Regions from separate parts of the Anaerolentibacter hominis genome, predicted to be linked through region 4. Evidence: predicted binding sites of a transcription regulator. Region 4 holds the regulator's gene; each other region holds the start of a gene.
The links. The regulator Rex, encoded in region 4, represses fermentation and respiration genes when NADH is low (regulators of the CRP and FNR family bind a similar motif). The targets are predictions, from matches to a motif close to ATTGTTAANTANTTAACAAT.

Region 1 (4,218 bases), on a different contig from region 4:
CAGAAACAAGTTCCGCCGCCCCGCTCACCTCAAATACGTCATCAAACCCCATATCCTTTAACCCGGACAAAACAACATTCACATCCTCCAGATTGTTAAACTGACCATAAAGGGAAGGAGCTGGCAGTGCTACCGTATATTCAAACTGATCCATAATACTGAGAGGATCATAAATCGCATGCTTCGCATGGTGCGGACAAATCCGAATGCACTCCCCGCAGTCAATGCAGAATTCCTTCGTAATCACTGCCTTGCCGTTCCTCACCCGGATCGCCTGGGTAGGACAGCGCTTAATGCAGTTGATACAACCCTTACAAAGGCTCTCATCCAGACGCACGGAATTAAAAAACTTATCCATTCGAAGAAGCCCCCTTTCCACTTTTTAATGAATAGTAAAGAATGAAGGATGAAAAACGAAAAACTTCATTGTCATTCTCATCGTTCTTCACTATTCATTTTTCATTCTTCATTACTCTTTCTCACCGTTCTTCACTATTCACTTTTCATTCTTCATTACTCTTTCTCACCGTTCTTCACTATTCACTTTTCATTCCTCATTACTCTTTCTCACCGTTCTTCACTATTCACTTTTCATTCTTCATTACTCTTTCTCACCGTTCTTCACTATTCATTTTTCATTCTTCATTATATATAAACTTTCATCGTAACCGTTGTTCCCGTCCCGATCACGGTGTCAATCTTCATATCATCCGAATATTTTTTCATGTTTGGCAGGCCCATCCCAGCCCCGAATCCCAGAGAACGGATGTTATCAGGTGCTGTGGAATATCCCTCCTGCATTGCCTTTCCGACATCTTCAATTCCAGGACCAACATCCTTTAAAATCATGATAATTTCATCCGGACGAATCTCCACGTCAATATCCCCGCCGTTCGCATGAATGACCATGTTGATTTCTCCTTCATACATGGCAATGGCCACCTTCCTCACAGCATCGGGGTCCACGTCCATCTGCTTGAGTTTTTTCTTTACATCACTGGAGGCCTCCCCTGCCCGGGTAAAATCTTCGCCCGATACCTCATAGTGAAGTTTAATTGCATCAGCCAATACGAGTACCTCCCCGCAGTCCTTTTTCATACAGCATACCGCAGGCTGTAAACATCCTGTGCTGTGTTGTCATCAGGGCTATGCCCCCATCCTTTGCCAGGTCAACCATCCCGTCATCCGGGTTCTTTCCTCTTACAAATACAATACAGACGATATCCATCATCTCTGCCGTTCGTATTACCTGTGGATTGCACAGACCGCTTAGCAGCACGGACTGGTCCTTTACATAGGCCAGTACATCGCTCATCATGTCGGACCCGCAGGCCGTATGTACTTCCTTATTTAAATACTCCTCTCCGCAAATCAGGCTGGCACCCAGTATCTCTTTTATATCTCCAACAGTCATATAATCCGCCTCCTTTATATATAGGAGTCCCAGCCGGTGATCCGGAGAGACTCTGTTTGCTCGCTATGCTATTTATGAACCCGTCCCAAGTGAAATAAGCCATGTTAAAGCTCGCATCTGCTCGCTTTGCAGCTTCGCCATGTAAAAATACAAACTCTGCTCTCTGTTTCCGCGCCATGTTAAAGCTCGCATCTGCTCCGCTGCTGCTCGCTTTGCGGCTTCGCCGCTTAAGAATACAAACCTGCAACTGTCCCTGAGGAGCGAGCTCCTCGTCCAGTTACAGCTTTGTATTCTTACATGGCGCGTTCGTAACATTTCCACTAAATTGTGTGCATTTTTTATTACTTCTTAGTATAACATTGCTATTTTTGTTTTTCAATTAGAATTGTATTCTGACGGCCTTGTAGATTATTTTGTATTTTTTGAGGTAATTAATGTTAAATATTTAACATTGTAGATTTTTGGCTGTTCCTATGCTATAATCTTATATCATTGACATAATTTTAACATATGGGATGTACAAAGCCTTGTGGTTTTTACCGCGGCTTGGATCAATAAGCACCTCGGAATTAATGCTGAGATGTCTTGTTTTGTTGTTTGTACACAGGCTTTATGTAAGCTGTTACCTTTCTTTGCCCAAGGGCTGTTGCCAGCAGGCAGGGAGGGCTTATGTCTAACACAGGGGGTCTTCCTGGTAAGATCCCGGAATTGAGGAGGTTTAAAATGGATTCTAAGAAACAATCTTTGCCTTTTCAGGGAACGAAGGAGCAGGAAACCGCTCTTCGTGCAATGATTGCCGAGCATAAAGACGATAAAGGTTCTTTAATGCCGATCCTTCAGAAGGCGCAGGAAATTTACGGTTATCTTCCGATTGAAGTTCAAACCATGATTTCCGATGAACTGAATGTTCCGCTTGAAAAAATTTACGGTGTTGCTACTTTCTATTCCCAGTTTTCGTTAAATCCGAAAGGGGAAAACACAATTTCAGTCTGTCTTGGTACCGCATGTTATGTTAAGGGTTCCGGCGATCTCTTCAACAAGCTTTCCGAAAAGCTGGGAATTGCCAGCGGTGAATGTACACCGGACGGCAAGTTTTCTCTGGATGCCTGCCGTTGTGTAGGTGCCTGCGGCCTGGCGCCTGTCTTGATGATCAATGATGAGGTTTACGGCCGGCTTACGGTAGACGATCTCGACGATATTCTGGCAAAATATTAAGCCTATGATGACGGAAATCTCTCTGAATATTCTGGATGTAGCGGAGAATTCGGTGCGGGCACAGGCAGATCTTGTGGAAATCATCGTTGCGGTGGACACGTCAGAGGACACATTAACAGTGACCATACGGGACAATGGATGCGGGATGACGAAGGAACAGATACAGAAAGTCATGGACCCGTTCTTCACCACCCGGACTACCAGGAAAGTAGGTCTTGGAGTGCCGTTTTTCAAGCAGGCTGCCGAAAGCACCGGCGGAAGCTTTTCCATTGAATCCGTATTAAATGCGGGGACTGTGGTGATCGCTTCTTTTACCCTGTCTCATATTGACAGGATGCCTCTTGGAGATATGACCGGCACGATCCATATGATGGTGACTATGCATCCGGAAATTGATTTTGTCTATACCTACCGGTTTGACGACAGAAGCTTCACGCTGGACACCAGGGAGTTTCGTGAGATTCTGGGGGAAGATATTTCCTTTTCTTCTCCGGATGTTTCCGCATACATAAAAGAATTTTTATCAGAAAATAAACTGGAAGTTGATCAGGGCGTCAACGTTTGAGTATAAGGAGGTAAACCCTATGAAGAGTCTTGAGGAACTTAAGGCTATACGTGAAAGAATGCAGGCACAGGTTAATATGCGTTCCGAAGATAATGAGGCCAAAACCAGAGTTGTTGTAGGTATGGCTACCTGTGGTATTGCCAGCGGGGCAAGACCGGTTCTGACCGCACTGGCAGATGCCGTTGCCGAGAAGAAGCTGGATAATGTTGTTGTAACCCAGACGGGCTGCATCGGACTTTGTCAGTATGAACCGATTGTCGAGGTTATGGAGCCCGGCAAAGAAAAAGTTACTTATATTAAAATGACTCCGGAGAAAGCACAGGAAGTGGTGGAACAGCACCTGATCCGCGGTCAGATTGTCAATAAATATACCATTAATTCTGCAAATCTCGAATCCTAAGGAGGACAAAAACATATGTATCGTTCACACGTTTTGGTTTGCGGTGGAACCGGATGTACTTCCTCAGGAAGTCTGGAAATCATGAAGACACTGCAGGAAGAAATTGATAAACAGGGTCTGACCAACGAAGTGGCTGTTGTTCAGACAGGATGTCATGGCCTCTGCGCTCTGGGTCCCATCATGATTGTTTATCCGGAAGCTGCCTTTTATTCTATGGTTAAAACGGAAGATATCCCGGAAATTGTAGAAGAACATTTATTGAAGGGTAGAATTGTTACTCGTCTGTTATACAATGAGACTGTTGAAGAAGACGGAATTAAATCCTTAAATGAAACTGCCTTCTATAAAAAACAGCACAGAATCGCACTTCGCAACTGTGGTGTCATCAATCCGGAAGTGATTGACGAGTACATAGGAACCGGCGGCTATGAGGCTCTTGGCAAGGTTCTGACAACTATGACTCCCGACGAAGTGATCCAGCTTATTCTGGACAGTGGCTTGAGAGGCCGCGGCGGCGCAGGTTTCCCGACCGGTTTAAAGTGGAAATTTGCCAGCGGCAACAGAGGACAGGTTCAGAAATATGTCTGCTGTAACGCCGATGAAGGTGATCCGGGCGCATTCATG
Region 2 (4,218 bases), on a different contig from region 4:
GTAACGATAAATGCTTTGGTAATTCCAGGCATTTTGCTCAGATAGCTTATGGCACCCGGCTCAAAATAAATCTTGTTCGGTATTTTAAACCACTGCATGTTTACTCTCCTCTTTGCAACACGTTTTACATTCACCAGGTCGACAGCAGATACGTTATGTGTTGTAGAGTTGCCGCCGTAAGAGCCGCAGCCCAGAGTAAGAGAAGGCATGTTGGAGTTATACAGATCGCCGATACCGCCGTGAGTGGACGGGGAGTTAACCAGGATACGTCCTGTCTTCATGCGGTTGGAGAACTCTTCAATTACCTTTTCATCTGTAGAATGGATTACGGAAGAATGACCCATACCGCCGTTAGCCAGCATCTCCTCGCAGAGTCTCATACCGTCTTCTACATCCTTTGCCTTAACAACAGCCAGTACCGGTGACAGTTTTTCCTTGGAGAGCGGATATTTTGCTCCTACGCCGTCCAGCTCAACGCACAGGATCTTGGTATCTTCCGGAATCGTAATCCCTGCCATCTCAGCAATCTTGTATGCAGGCTGTCCTACAATTGCAGGATTAACTGCCATTTTCTCCAGATTGATAACAACCGGCTCCAGCTTCTTAATTTCTTCTTTCGTTGCAAAGTAACATCCTGCTTTTTTCATCAGGTCAATTACTTCTTTATAAACAGATGCTTCAATGATCGCAGCCTGCTCAGAAGCACAGATCATACCATTATCAAAAGATTTGGAAAGCACCAGATCGTTTACAGATCTTTTCAATTTTGCAGTCTTCTCAATAAAGCAAGGTACGTTACCAGGACCTACGCCAAGTGCCGGTTTACCGCAGGAATAAGCTGCTTTTACCATGCCCGGTCCGCCGGTAGCCAGAATCATGGATACCCCTGGATGATTCATCAGGATGTTGGTTGCTTCAATAGAAGGATGCTCAATCCACTGAATACAGTTTGCAGGAGCCCCTGCTTTTACCGCTGCGTTCAGAACCGCTTTCGCAGCCGCCATGGAACACTGCTGAGCGTTTGGATGGAAACCGAAGATAATCGGGTTTCTTGTCTTTACGCAGGTTATACTTTTGAACAAAGTTGTTGAGGTAGGGTTAGTTACCGGAGTAACACCTGCTACAACGCCGATCGGCTCTGCAACCAGCATATAGTCCTCTTCTTCATTATCCTCAATAATGCCGACGGTCTTCTGATATTTAATAGAATGCCAGATATACTCTGTCGCGAAAATATTCTTGGTGATCTTGTCCTCATAGATACCGCGGCCTGTTTCTTCCACAGCCATCTTTGCCAGCTCTTCCTGTTTTGCCAGACCTGCCAGAGCCATCTCGTGTACGATATTATCGATGGTCTCCTGATCCAGCTCCATAAACTCCTTCAGTGCTTCCTGGGCTTTCGCAACCAGTGCATCTACTTCCTCCTGAGGGGTAGGTATTGCCTGTTTTTTCTCTGCCATTGTAGCAGCCTCCTTCTTAATCTCTATTTGTTAATTTTTTAACATTCTTAGTTGCCTAATTCCATTAACTACAATACCATGCAGTTAAAGAATTGAGAGATATTTTTAATACATACGTCCTATATGGATTATTATATAGCAGCTTCCCACACCGGGCAAGTACTATATTTCCGTGTTGATCCATCTGCTTCTTTCCCCTGATTAACCCTCCGTAATCTCCAGACGATTGCCGTCCGGATCGCCGATACAGCTCTCATAGTAACCATCCCCGGTCACACGCGGAGCAGAATAGAGAGGATACCCCTCTTTCACAAGCCGTTCCGTCAGACGGTCCACATCCTCCCTGGTGCCTGCCTGAAAAGCCAGATGGGTAAGCCCGGTACACGGATATTCATTCTCATTTTCCTTTAACTCCGGTCTCCACATCAGTTCCAGCCTGGCGCCGTCCTGAAATGTAATAAAATAGGTTTCCAGTCCTGTTGCCGGATTTCTGTATTTCTTATTGGAAACGCCTTCAAAATACGTCTCGTAAAAGTTTCTCATTCCCTCCAGGTCTTTCGTATTAATTGCAACATGCTCAATCCTCATACAATCCCTCCGTTCATTTCCGCATTGTCTGTATTTCATTACAGCATTCCGGTTTTATTTTATCATATCCGACAGATATCTTCCATGTATTTTCTATGATTTCTCATTTATATTATCAATCATTTCCTACCTTTGTTTGACTTTCTGCCAGGACTGTCCTGGTTCTTTCCTTACCAGAATCTTCTTAATGCCGTTTTAGTAAATCTATAAGAATTTTTTCAGATTTCGGACACAGTCTGTTCACGTTTCCCTAGTATACTTTAGATAGTGACAGGAGCCACATATAAAACCCCACTTAAAATATTTACCCGGCATGGCCGGAGCTAAGTAAATTCAAGAACCCCTCCTCTCCTGTCACAAAGAGTTTTTTTCCATCTTGATTGACCTTCTTATAGCATAAGAAAAAAAGAAGCCTTGCGTACCCCCGCAGGGCTTCTGGTCTGTTTAAGGGGCGGTTACAATCAATGTTAAAAAGAGGACAGCAAAATTGCCGTCCTCTTTTATGTCTTATATATCTCTTGCTCTTTAACTCAATTCCGCATGCAGTTTAATAATTCCTCCGTATAATATTCACCGGATAATAACGCATCGTGCCATCCTGGGCAATACAGGTAATATTGACCATATTAGAACCCGCGTTCAGCGTCTTCGTCCCGGTGCCCATCACCGTTGCCAGTGAAGATACCGGTACGGCTTTCACATTGACAGAGTTCACATAGTAAGGTACTTCAACCGTATATACCAGTCCTTCCTCCCCTCGGATTGTAAAAGTGGGGGAGAGGGTGTATCCTGTTACCTCCAGGCTCTGAAGCCAGTTGTTCGGATGCAGAATACCAATCGGAGCCGGGCTGGTGATAGCCGGCATGTTGTCAAATACCGGGATGGAGAATACCAGCGCAGTCTCATCCATCACGGAATAAGCCGCTTTCGTCTTCACAGACTCTGCATAAGGAGCCTCCACATTGGCCATATACTGGTGAGAATAGGTAGAGCGGTCCGTCACGTTGAATTTCTGCAGATAAACCGTATCCTGTCCTCTTGCAATATAGTTGGAACCGATATAATAAGCTCCGCCCACAATGGACTTATATGGGTTGTCCCATGGAATCATGTAAGAAGCATTCGTGGAAGTATTTGTACTTCCGGTCTTGGCAAATTCCAGGCCCTTCTTCACCGCGCTTCCGCTGGCACTGTTATTCGCCCCGATATTATAGAAATTATAATACCCTTCGTAGCCTGCATAGGTTCCGGTCACCGAAGCGGAAACTGTGGTGGTTCCGGTCACTACTTCCTGCTTGATCCGGGCTGCCAGATGATAAGGACTGACGCCTGAATACTGTGCCGCTTCCATAATTGTCTGGCTGTATGTCTTGGTCACCGTGCTGGCTGCAATCTGGGCAGCCGTGGCATTCGGCGGGAGATACCCCTCCGTATAAGAATACGTTTTCTGATAAAACGGTGTGTTTCTTAAGATTGCTTCCACTCCGGCCTGGGTCTGCGTCTTGCTGTCATAGGAAAGCGTCTCAAACATATAAACATAATCGTCGCTGATCCAGTTGCGCGGGTCCATGTAGTATTCCACCGCAAGTTTGGATGCTGTTACCCAGGCAGTCCCATCGTAAACGGTAAACTCATCCGTCGCGAAATTGTAACAGCCTGTATCAAACGATTTGTAGGAAATGGGCTTGGTATTTGTGACCAGGTTTTTCCCCGGAGTTGTCTGATTCAGGATTGCTGAATTCCAGTCCAGCCCAGTATGGTACGCCTTAAATACCCAGGTGGGATGTTTGGTATGTAATAGTCTCAGTGCCGGTTTATAGCTGTCCGGGAATCTCTGTTCCGTCATATATGCTTCAAACTGGGCATCTGTCATGGGAACTTCCGGTTTAGCCGGATCTTCCTTATCATCCGGATCATCTTTCTCGTCCGGATCTTCCTTCTCATCTGGATCGTCTTTCTCATCCGGATCATCTTTTTTATCCGGATCTTCTTTTACCGGATCGAGTTTTACATATTCTCCGGATATAAAGCCGGTCATTTCCGTCTTTTGATAAGTAAAGGTCACTTCATACCAGGTTACTGAACCAACCTTTTTCGAACCTTCGATCTCCACCTTGGTGCCCTTGGGCAGCTGAACCTTTGCCGATTTATAGGTAAGCAGGCCAAAATC
Region 3 (4,218 bases), on a different contig from region 4:
TGGTTTGGGTGTACTGGAAAAGGTAAAAACATTGCGGAATATGACAAAGATACCTCGATTTATAGTGCTTACTGCAATAGGCCAGGAGGGAATTGCAGAAAATGCGTTTGAACTGGGCGCCAATTATTACATCATGAAACCGTTTGACAATAATGTCGTTTTGTCCAGAATTAAAAATCAGGTGCAGATCACTGCTCCGGTGAAAATGAATGAGCCGGTTAAGAGTATGGCGCAGGTACATAATCTGGAAGCCGATGTCACAGATATTATCCATGAGATAGGTGTTCCCGCCCATATTAAAGGGTATCAGTATCTGCGGGATGCCATTATGATGTCTGTGGATGATCAGGAAATGTTGAATTCGATCACAAAAATTCTGTATCCGACCATTGCTAAGAAGCACAAAACAACGGCCAGCCGTGTAGAACGGGCGATTCGTCACGCGATTGAAGTCGCATGGAGCCGAGGCAAAATGGATACAATTGACGAATTATTTGGTTATACGGTGAGTAACGGCAAGGGGAAACCGACCAACTCAGAGTTTGTTGCCCTGATCGCAGACAAGATCAGATTGCAGTATAAGACACAACAATAAATCTGATTCATTTAAAGCCGCATATTTATCTGAGAAACCGTTTACGAAAGACAAAGTTTGGACAGTTCGGAAGAGACGGTTATTATTTTGCCCTTTTTTAAGGTAAAAAGGGCCGATTGTGTCTAAAAGGCACACGGACAAGGAGAAGAACATTCCGTATTAAGGACAAATGAACATATTAGGGTGGTATATTCTGGTTTTATTGGATAGGATATTCCGGGCACGGGGATCAGCTTAAGCCTCGTGCCCTTTTATATTTCAGCTTTCAATACACGTAAGATTCATGTATAATAGGATTCAGAAGATGTCATAGGAGGGTAATGTCTATGAAAAATATTTTGTTTGCCGCATCGGAATGCGTACCGTTTATCAAAACCGGAGGGCTGGCGGACGTGGTGGGATCGCTGCCGCAGAATCTGGACCCGGAGGAGTTCGATGTGCGCGTCATACTTCCAAAGTATGTCATGATAGCGGAAAAATGGAAGAATCAAATGAAGCCTGTCGCCACATTCTACATGGATCTGGCCTGGAGAAGCCAGTATGTGGGTGTGTTTGAACTGGAGTACGAAGGGATAAGGTATTACTTTATCGACAATGAATATTATTTTGCGGGGACGCAGCCATATGGGAATATTTATGAGGATGTGGAGAAATTTGCATTTTTCTGCAAGGCGGCGCTTTCAGCCCTGCCTCTGCTGGATTTCCGGCCGGATATCATTCACTGTCACGACTGGCAGACCGGGCTGATTCCGGTTTATCTAAAGGACAGTTTTGCGGAGGGAGCATTTTATCAGGGCATCCGCAGTATGATCACCATTCACAATCTGAAGTTTCAGGGCGTGTGGGATGTACAGACGGTTAAAGATATCACCGGACTTTCTTCCTACTATTTCACGCCGGATAAGCTGGAAGCTTACGGCGACGCCAATTATTTAAAGGGCGGTTTGGTCTATGCGGACTATGTTACCACGGTGAGCAGGTCCTACGCAGAGGAGATCCGGACCAGTTTTTACGGAGAGGGCCTGGACGGTCTGTTAAATGCCAGGAGTAATGTGCTGGAGGGAATTGTAAACGGGATTGATTATAAGGAGTGGAATCCGGGGACTGACCCGTTGATTGCAAGGCATTTTAACGCTTCGAATTTCCGCAGGGAGAAGATTAAGAATAAAAAGCAGCTGCAGCAGGAGCTGGGGCTTACAGAGAATCACCGCACCTTTATGCTGGGCCTGGTGTCCAGGCTGACGGATCAGAAGGGACTGGATCTGATCGATTACGTTATGGATGAGTTATGCAGCGAGGATATCCAGTTTGTGATTCTGGGAACCGGCGATCCCAAATATGAAAATATGTTCCGCCATTATGAGTGGAAGTATAAAGGCCGCGTATCTGCAAATATTTTCTATAACGAGGAGAGAGCCCATAAGATTTATGCATCCTGCGACGCGTTTCTGATGCCGTCCCTCTTTGAACCCTGCGGCCTGAGTCAGCTGATCAGTATGAGATACGGAACGCTGCCGATTGTACGTGAAACCGGCGGCCTGAAAGATACGGTGCAGCCTTACAATGAGTACGAAGGGACCGGGACCGGATTTTCATTTGCCAATTACAATGCCCATGAGATGCTGGATATTATCGGGTATGCAAAATCCATATATTACAATAAAAAGAAAGAATGGAATAAGATTATCGACAGGGCGATGGCAGAAGATTATTCCTGGAAACAGTCGGCGGAAAAGTATGCGGATATTTACAGAAGGTTGTAGATTCCCCCTTGCATTTTTTAAATATATGGTTTAGAATGAAAACAAGCTTTGCGAAAAATTTGTCAATCATTGGCAAATGGCTTATGTCCCTTATGTAAAGGCGGCGGATGGAAGCGTCCGTGAAGCCCCCCGGTCAACGGCGGGGTTTGGCCTGTTTCGCAGAGGGACAGGCATTTCTAATAAAATTTATCTTTTCTAGGAGGAAAAAATCATGGCAGTAAAAGTAGCAATTAATGGTTTTGGACGTATCGGACGTCTTGCATTCAGACAGATGTTTGGCGCTGAGGGTTACGAGATCGTAGCAATCAACGATCTGACAAGCCCTAAGATGTTAGCTCACTTATTAAAATATGATTCAGCACAGGGCAGATACGCTCTGGGTGACAAAGTTACATCTGGTGAAGATTCCATCACAGTAGATGGCAAAGAAATCAAAATCTATGCACAGGCTGATCCGACCGCTCTTCCTTGGGGTGATCTGGATGTAGATGTTGTATTAGAGTGTACCGGTTTCTTTACCTCTAAAGCAAAAGCAGAGGCTCATATCAAAGCCGGCGCTAAGAAAGTTGTTATTTCTGCTCCAGCAGGAAATGATCTTCCTACCGTAGTATACAGTGTAAATGAAAATATTCTGAAACCTACAGATACTGTAGTTTCTGCAGCTTCCTGTACAACAAACTGCCTGGCTCCTATGGCTAATACTCTGAATAACCTGGCTAAAATCAAAAAAGGTTATATGACCACAATTCATGCTTACACAGGTGATCAGATGACTCTGGATGGTCCTCAGAGAAAAGGCGATCTGAGAAGAGCCCGTGCAGCTGCAGTTAATATTGTTCCGAACTCCACCGGTGCTGCAAAAGCAATCGGCCTTGTTATTCCGGAGTTAAACGGCGTATTAGACGGCTGTGCACAGCGTGTTCCGGTACCGACCGGTTCTCTGACACAGTTGGTTGCTATCTGTGACGGCACTGTTTCCGCTGATGATGTAAATGCAGCTATGAAAGCAGCAGCTTCCGAGTCCTTCGGTTACACAGAGGAAGAACTGGTTTCTTCTGATATCATCGGTATCACATATGGTTCTCTGTTCGATGCAACTCAGACCAAATGTATGGATATGGGCGACGGCACAACTTTAGTTAAAGTTGTTTCCTGGTATGACAATGAGAATTCTTACACAAGCCAGATGGTAAGAACGATCAAATATTTTGCTGAATTAGCATAATCGAATAAGTTATATCAATTGTATTGATCCTAACCGGGTCCGGTCTGTTTGTAGGACCGGGCCCGTTTTCGTCGGATGAATCAAGCTGTATTCAGGATTCTGTCATGATCGGCGGCTGTCCGGTGTGAGAGAATGCGGATAAACAAAATTGTGTAGGGAAAGGAACGAGACTATGTTAAATAAGAAATCAATTGATGATATCAATGTAAAGGGTAAAAAAGTTCTGGTTCGCTGTGATTTTAATGTACCGCTTCAGGAAGGCAAAATTACCGATGAGAACCGTCTGGTAGCAGCACTTCCTACCATCAAGAAACTGGTTGCCGACGGCGGCAAAGTGATTCTTTGCTCCCATCTTGGCAAACCGAAGGGTGAGCCGAAACCGGAATTGTCTCTGGCACCGGTTGCAAAGAGACTGGCAGAGCTGCTTGGACAGGAAGTAAAGTTCGCGGCAGATCCTGAGGTTGTGGGCCCGAACGCAAAAGCCGCTGTTGATGCAATGAAAGACGGCGACATCGTTCTTCTTGAGAATACCCGCTACAGAGCAGAAGAAACTAAGAACGGCGAAGCATTCAGCAAAGACCTGGCTTCCTTATGTGATGTATTTGTGAATGATGCATTTGGTACCGCTCACAGAG
Region 4 (4,218 bases):
GGTTTGCCTCGGAAAGCATCAGCTTGGCCAGAGATACGCGCCCTCTCTCCCCGCCGCTTAAATCTCCGATCCGCTTGAATACATCGTCGCCGGTAAAGAGAAATGAGGCCAGCAGATTGCGGATCTTTGTATTATCAAGCCAGGGATACTCGTCCTGAATTTCATCAAAGACAGTCTTATCCATATTGAGAACGTGATGCTCCTGATCGTAATAACCGATTTTAACCTTGGAACCCAGGCGGATATCCCCTGCATCCGCGGGCAGCAGACCATTTATTATTTTTAATATTGTGGTTTTGCCGGTGCCGTTTTTACCGATGATCGCTACCTTTTCCTCGCGTTTAATGGAGAATGATAAGTCCCAGAACAAGGTCTGACTGCCGAAAGCTTTTGCCAGCCCTTCCACATCCAGAACATCGGTTCCGCTGACGATGGATGGAGTCAGCTCTATGGATATCTGCGCTTCCTCGGTAACGGGCTTATCCAGCACGTCCATTTTGTTCAGCAGCTTTTCGCGGCTTTCCGCCCGCCGGATGGATTTTTCCCGGTTGAAGGAGCGCAGCTTTGCTATCACTTCCTCCTGATGGCGGATTTCCCTCTGCTGATTCAGGTATTGTTTAATCTGAGCGTCCCGAAGCATCGCTTTCTTTTTGGCGTAGTCGGTGTAATTTCCTATATAACAGGAAGCACTGCACCGCTCAATTTCCACAACCTTGCCAACTACCTTATCCAGAAAATACCGGTCATGAGATACAATGACAACCGTACCTTTATAATTCAGAAGATAATTTTCCAGCCAGGCGATGGACACGAGATCCAGATGGTTGGTCGGCTCGTCCAGAAGGATGATATCCGGCCTGGAAAGGAGAAGCTTACCCAGGAAAACCCTGGTTTTCTGACCGCCGGAAAGAGTAGAAACAGATTTGGTAAATTCCTCTTCCTCAAACCCCAGTCCTTTAAGAACCCCGGTTACTTCACTTTTATACGCATAACCGTTCTGCTGTTCAAATTCATGGTTCAATCTGGCGTACCGATCCAGCGCATCCTTAAGTTCCGGCCCGGAGAGGGAGGCCATCTCGTTTTCCAATGTGCGGATACGGTCATTCAATGCAATAACGTCCGCCTTAACGGAAAGAAGTTCCTCATAGATGGACCGTTCTGATGTCAGATCCTGATGCTGGGCCAGATAACCGATGGTGGTATCCTTGGCTAAAATCACTTCCCCTGCATCCGCAGCCAGTTCGCCCATGATGATTTTAAGAAGAGTCGATTTGCCGGCCCCGTTCATTCCGATAACGGCGGCCTTTTCCCGTTCATTTATATGAAAAGATATATTCTCTAAAATTTTGTCTGTTCCAAACGATTTACATATCCCCTGGCATGCAAGTATCATATCGTCACCTGTTATTCTTAATTTACGCGCGGCCGGCCCGGATGCAGGTTTCCTCCGTCCGAAACAGCCGCTGTTCTGTGCATTCGTACTTGATTATACTGGCAAAAATACAGGCTGTCAAATTGACAACAGTATTCCTTTCTTATATAATGAAACATAGTATTCAGGGGCAATAGAGGCTGGCCTGTGATCTGTACGGTGTAAGAAGAGAAGAAAGCCGGAGCGTTTGTACGGGAGGGAAACATGAGCAGTAAATATATTTCTTTGGCAGTGATTCGGAGACTGCCCACCTATTATAGGTATCTGGGCAGATTAATGGAGAATAATGTGGAACGGATTTCCTCCAAGGAACTGAGCGAGGAACTGCAGATGACTGCTTCCCAGATCCGTCAGGATCTGAATAATTTTGGCGGGTTTGGCCAGCAGGGATATGGTTATAATGTAGAAAATTTATATAACGAGATTGGAAAAATCCTGGGCGTGGATCAGCCGCACAATATGATCATTATTGGAGCCGGAAACCTGGGCCAGGCGCTTGCAAATTATACAACTTTTGAGAAAAGGAACTTTAAAATAATCGGTATTTTTGATGTGAATCCTAAATTTATCGGAATGACGATAAGAGGGGTTGAGATCAGAGACGTGGACGAGCTGGAGGAATTTATCAAGAGCAATGAGGTCCATATGGCGGCTCTTACGATTCCGAAGAATCATGCGCCGAAGGTGGCTTCTGACATTGTGAAATGGGGCGTTAAGTCAATCTGGAATTTTGCGCCCGTGGATTTGAAACTGCCGTCAGATGTACTGGTAGAGAATGTCCATCTGCTGGACAGTCTGATGCGTTTGTCCTACAGTCTGAAGGCACTGGAGGAAGAGAAGAGAGTATAAGCCCGGGAATAGCCGGATTTGGAGAAATTATGATTCTGGGACTTGGAACAGATTTGATTGAGAACGGCAGAATTGAAAAGGCTTGTGAAAAAGAACGGTTTCTTGCGAAGTATTACACGGAACAGGAAATGGTTCTTCTTCAATATAGGAGGGCAAGTGCCGCGGGAAACTTTGCCGTGAAGGAAGCGGCGGCGAAGGCTCTGGGGACGGGATTCCGCACATTTTCACCCATTCATGTGGAGGTGCTCAGGGATGAGCTTGGCAAACCCTTCGTCACATTCCGCGGCGAAGCGGCTAAGATTGCTGAAAGGATGGGAGTCCGGAAGATACATGTTTCGATTTCTGATACCGCGCTCTATGCGGTGGCGGTGGTGATACTTGAAGATTAGGGAAATGCAGGCATGCATTTCCCTCTGACATAGAAGCAGGGATTATGGAAATGAACATTTTAGTCGATGAAAAAGAAATGAAAGATATTGATTCCTACTCCATCCATACGGCGGGTATTCCCTCGCTGGAGCTGATGGAGCGGGCGGCGGCAGCAGTTGCCGACTGTGTTGAACAGAGCATTCATGTACAGGACCGGATACTTGCTGTCTGCGGGTCGGGAAACAACGGCGGAGACGGCGTTGCGGCGGCCAGAATTTTAAAGAACCGGGGTTATCAGGCGGATGTACTTTATTGCGGCAGCAGAGAGCATGCCAGCGCGGAGAACAGAGAACAGATCCGAAGGGCAGAACTTTCAGGGGTTGCCATCTATGACAATATTGCTCTGGAAGAATATACTGTAATTGTGGATGCTGTTTTTGGCATCGGGCTCTCAAGACCGCTGGAAGGAAAATACCGGGAGTTGGCAGAGCAGATTAATGGCTCGGGACTGCCGGTTTTTGCTGTGGATATCCCTTCCGGTATTCACGGAGGAAGCGGTTTAACGCTTGGCACAGCGATCAGGGCAACGGAGACCATAACATTTGGTTACGAGAAGACCGGACTGGTTCTATATCCGGGGAGAGAGTACGCTGGAAAAGTGACCGTTGCGGATATTGGATTCTCGCCGGAAGGAGAGAAGCGGGTAAATCCTGCCTGTTTTACTTATGGCAGGGAAGATATCAGCAGACTGCCGGCCCGTCCGGCCTATTCAAACAAAGGGACATTCGGGCGGGTGCTGGTCATTGCCGGAAGCAAAACTATATCCGGCGCCGCCTATTTATCTGCTGCCGGCGCTTACCGGATGGGAGCGGGACTGGTACGGGTGCTGACCAGACCGGAAAACAGAACAATTCTGGGCACGCTGCTGCCGGAAGCTTTGCTGGACACCTATGAAAATCCCGTGCTGGAGGAGCAAAAGATCCTGGATGCACTGTCCTGGGCAAGTGCGGTTGTAATCGGGCCTGGCATAGGCAGGGATCAGACAGCGGAGGATCTGGTGGAGCTTGTCATAAGCCGGGTTTTAGTACCGATCGTGATTGATGCGGACGCCCTTTATTTTCTGAACGGGCCGATCCCTGATCAGGCAATCCTGACTCCCCACCTGAAAGAGATGGCTGCACTGGCAGGCACAAGCGTGCAGGATATCGCGGGAGACTTAAGAGGAACAGCCTGGAGATTCACAAAAAATAATGGGGGAATTCTGGTTCTGAAAGACGCGGCCACACTGGTTGCCAACGGCCAACGGATGTATATCAATAAGTCCGGGTGCAGCGGCATGGCGACGGGAGGCTCGGGAGACGTTCTGACCGGGATTCTGGCCGGACTTCTGGCCCAGGGAATGGAACCTTTTGACGCGGCCTGCCTGGGAGTATATCTGCATGGCAGTGCAGGAGAGGCGGCAGCCGGGCAAAAGACGGAATACTGTATGATGGCAAGTGATATCATCGAATTATTGCCGAGGATAATAAAGGAGAGCATAAACCAATGAAAGAATATTACCGGGTATG

Region 1: a site for Rex is predicted at 1,848-1,867, ahead of ABCW47_RS00470 (NADH-quinone oxidoreductase subunit NuoE family protein). Genes of this name have one in related genera too.
Region 2: a site for Rex is predicted at 1,487-1,506, ahead of adhE (bifunctional acetaldehyde-CoA/alcohol dehydrogenase). Genes of this name have one in related genera too.
Region 3: a site for Rex is predicted at 2,406-2,425, ahead of gap (type I glyceraldehyde-3-phosphate dehydrogenase). Genes of this name have one in related genera too.

The regions. Positions count from the first base shown of each region.
Region 1 covers NZ_JAWDIX010000001.1:119,614-123,831, reverse strand. The annotation lists gene ABCW47_RS00485 ([Fe-Fe] hydrogenase large subunit C-terminal domain-containing protein) at 1-358, opposite strand, end outside; gene ABCW47_RS00480 (ATP-binding protein) at 646-1,068, opposite strand; gene ABCW47_RS00475 (DRTGG domain-containing protein) at 1,061-1,414, opposite strand; gene ABCW47_RS00470 (NADH-quinone oxidoreductase subunit NuoE family protein) at 2,138-2,629, shown strand; gene ABCW47_RS00465 (ATP-binding protein) at 2,634-3,194, shown strand; gene ABCW47_RS00460 ((2Fe-2S) ferredoxin domain-containing protein) at 3,214-3,594, shown strand; gene ABCW47_RS00455 (NADH-ubiquinone oxidoreductase-F iron-sulfur binding region domain-containing protein) at 3,610-4,218, shown strand, end outside.
Region 2 covers NZ_JAWDIX010000001.1:556,798-561,015, reverse strand. The annotation lists gene adhE (bifunctional acetaldehyde-CoA/alcohol dehydrogenase) at 1-1,460, opposite strand, end outside; gene ABCW47_RS02460 (VOC family protein) at 1,662-2,048, opposite strand; gene ABCW47_RS02455 (hypothetical protein) at 2,596-4,218, opposite strand, start outside.
Region 3 covers NZ_JAWDIX010000002.1:245,006-249,223, forward strand. The annotation lists gene spo0A (sporulation transcription factor Spo0A) at 1-595, shown strand, start outside; gene glgA (glycogen synthase GlgA) at 922-2,358, shown strand; gene gap (type I glyceraldehyde-3-phosphate dehydrogenase) at 2,570-3,583, shown strand; gene ABCW47_RS10340 (phosphoglycerate kinase) at 3,756-4,218, shown strand, end outside.
Region 4 covers NZ_JAWDIX010000004.1:136,827-141,044, forward strand. The annotation lists gene ABCW47_RS13020 (ABC-F family ATP-binding cassette domain-containing protein) at 1-1,393, opposite strand, end outside; gene ABCW47_RS13025 (redox-sensing transcriptional repressor Rex) at 1,637-2,281, shown strand; gene acpS (holo-ACP synthase) at 2,311-2,670, shown strand; gene ABCW47_RS13035 (NAD(P)H-hydrate dehydratase) at 2,715-4,199, shown strand; gene alr (alanine racemase) at 4,196-4,218, shown strand, end outside.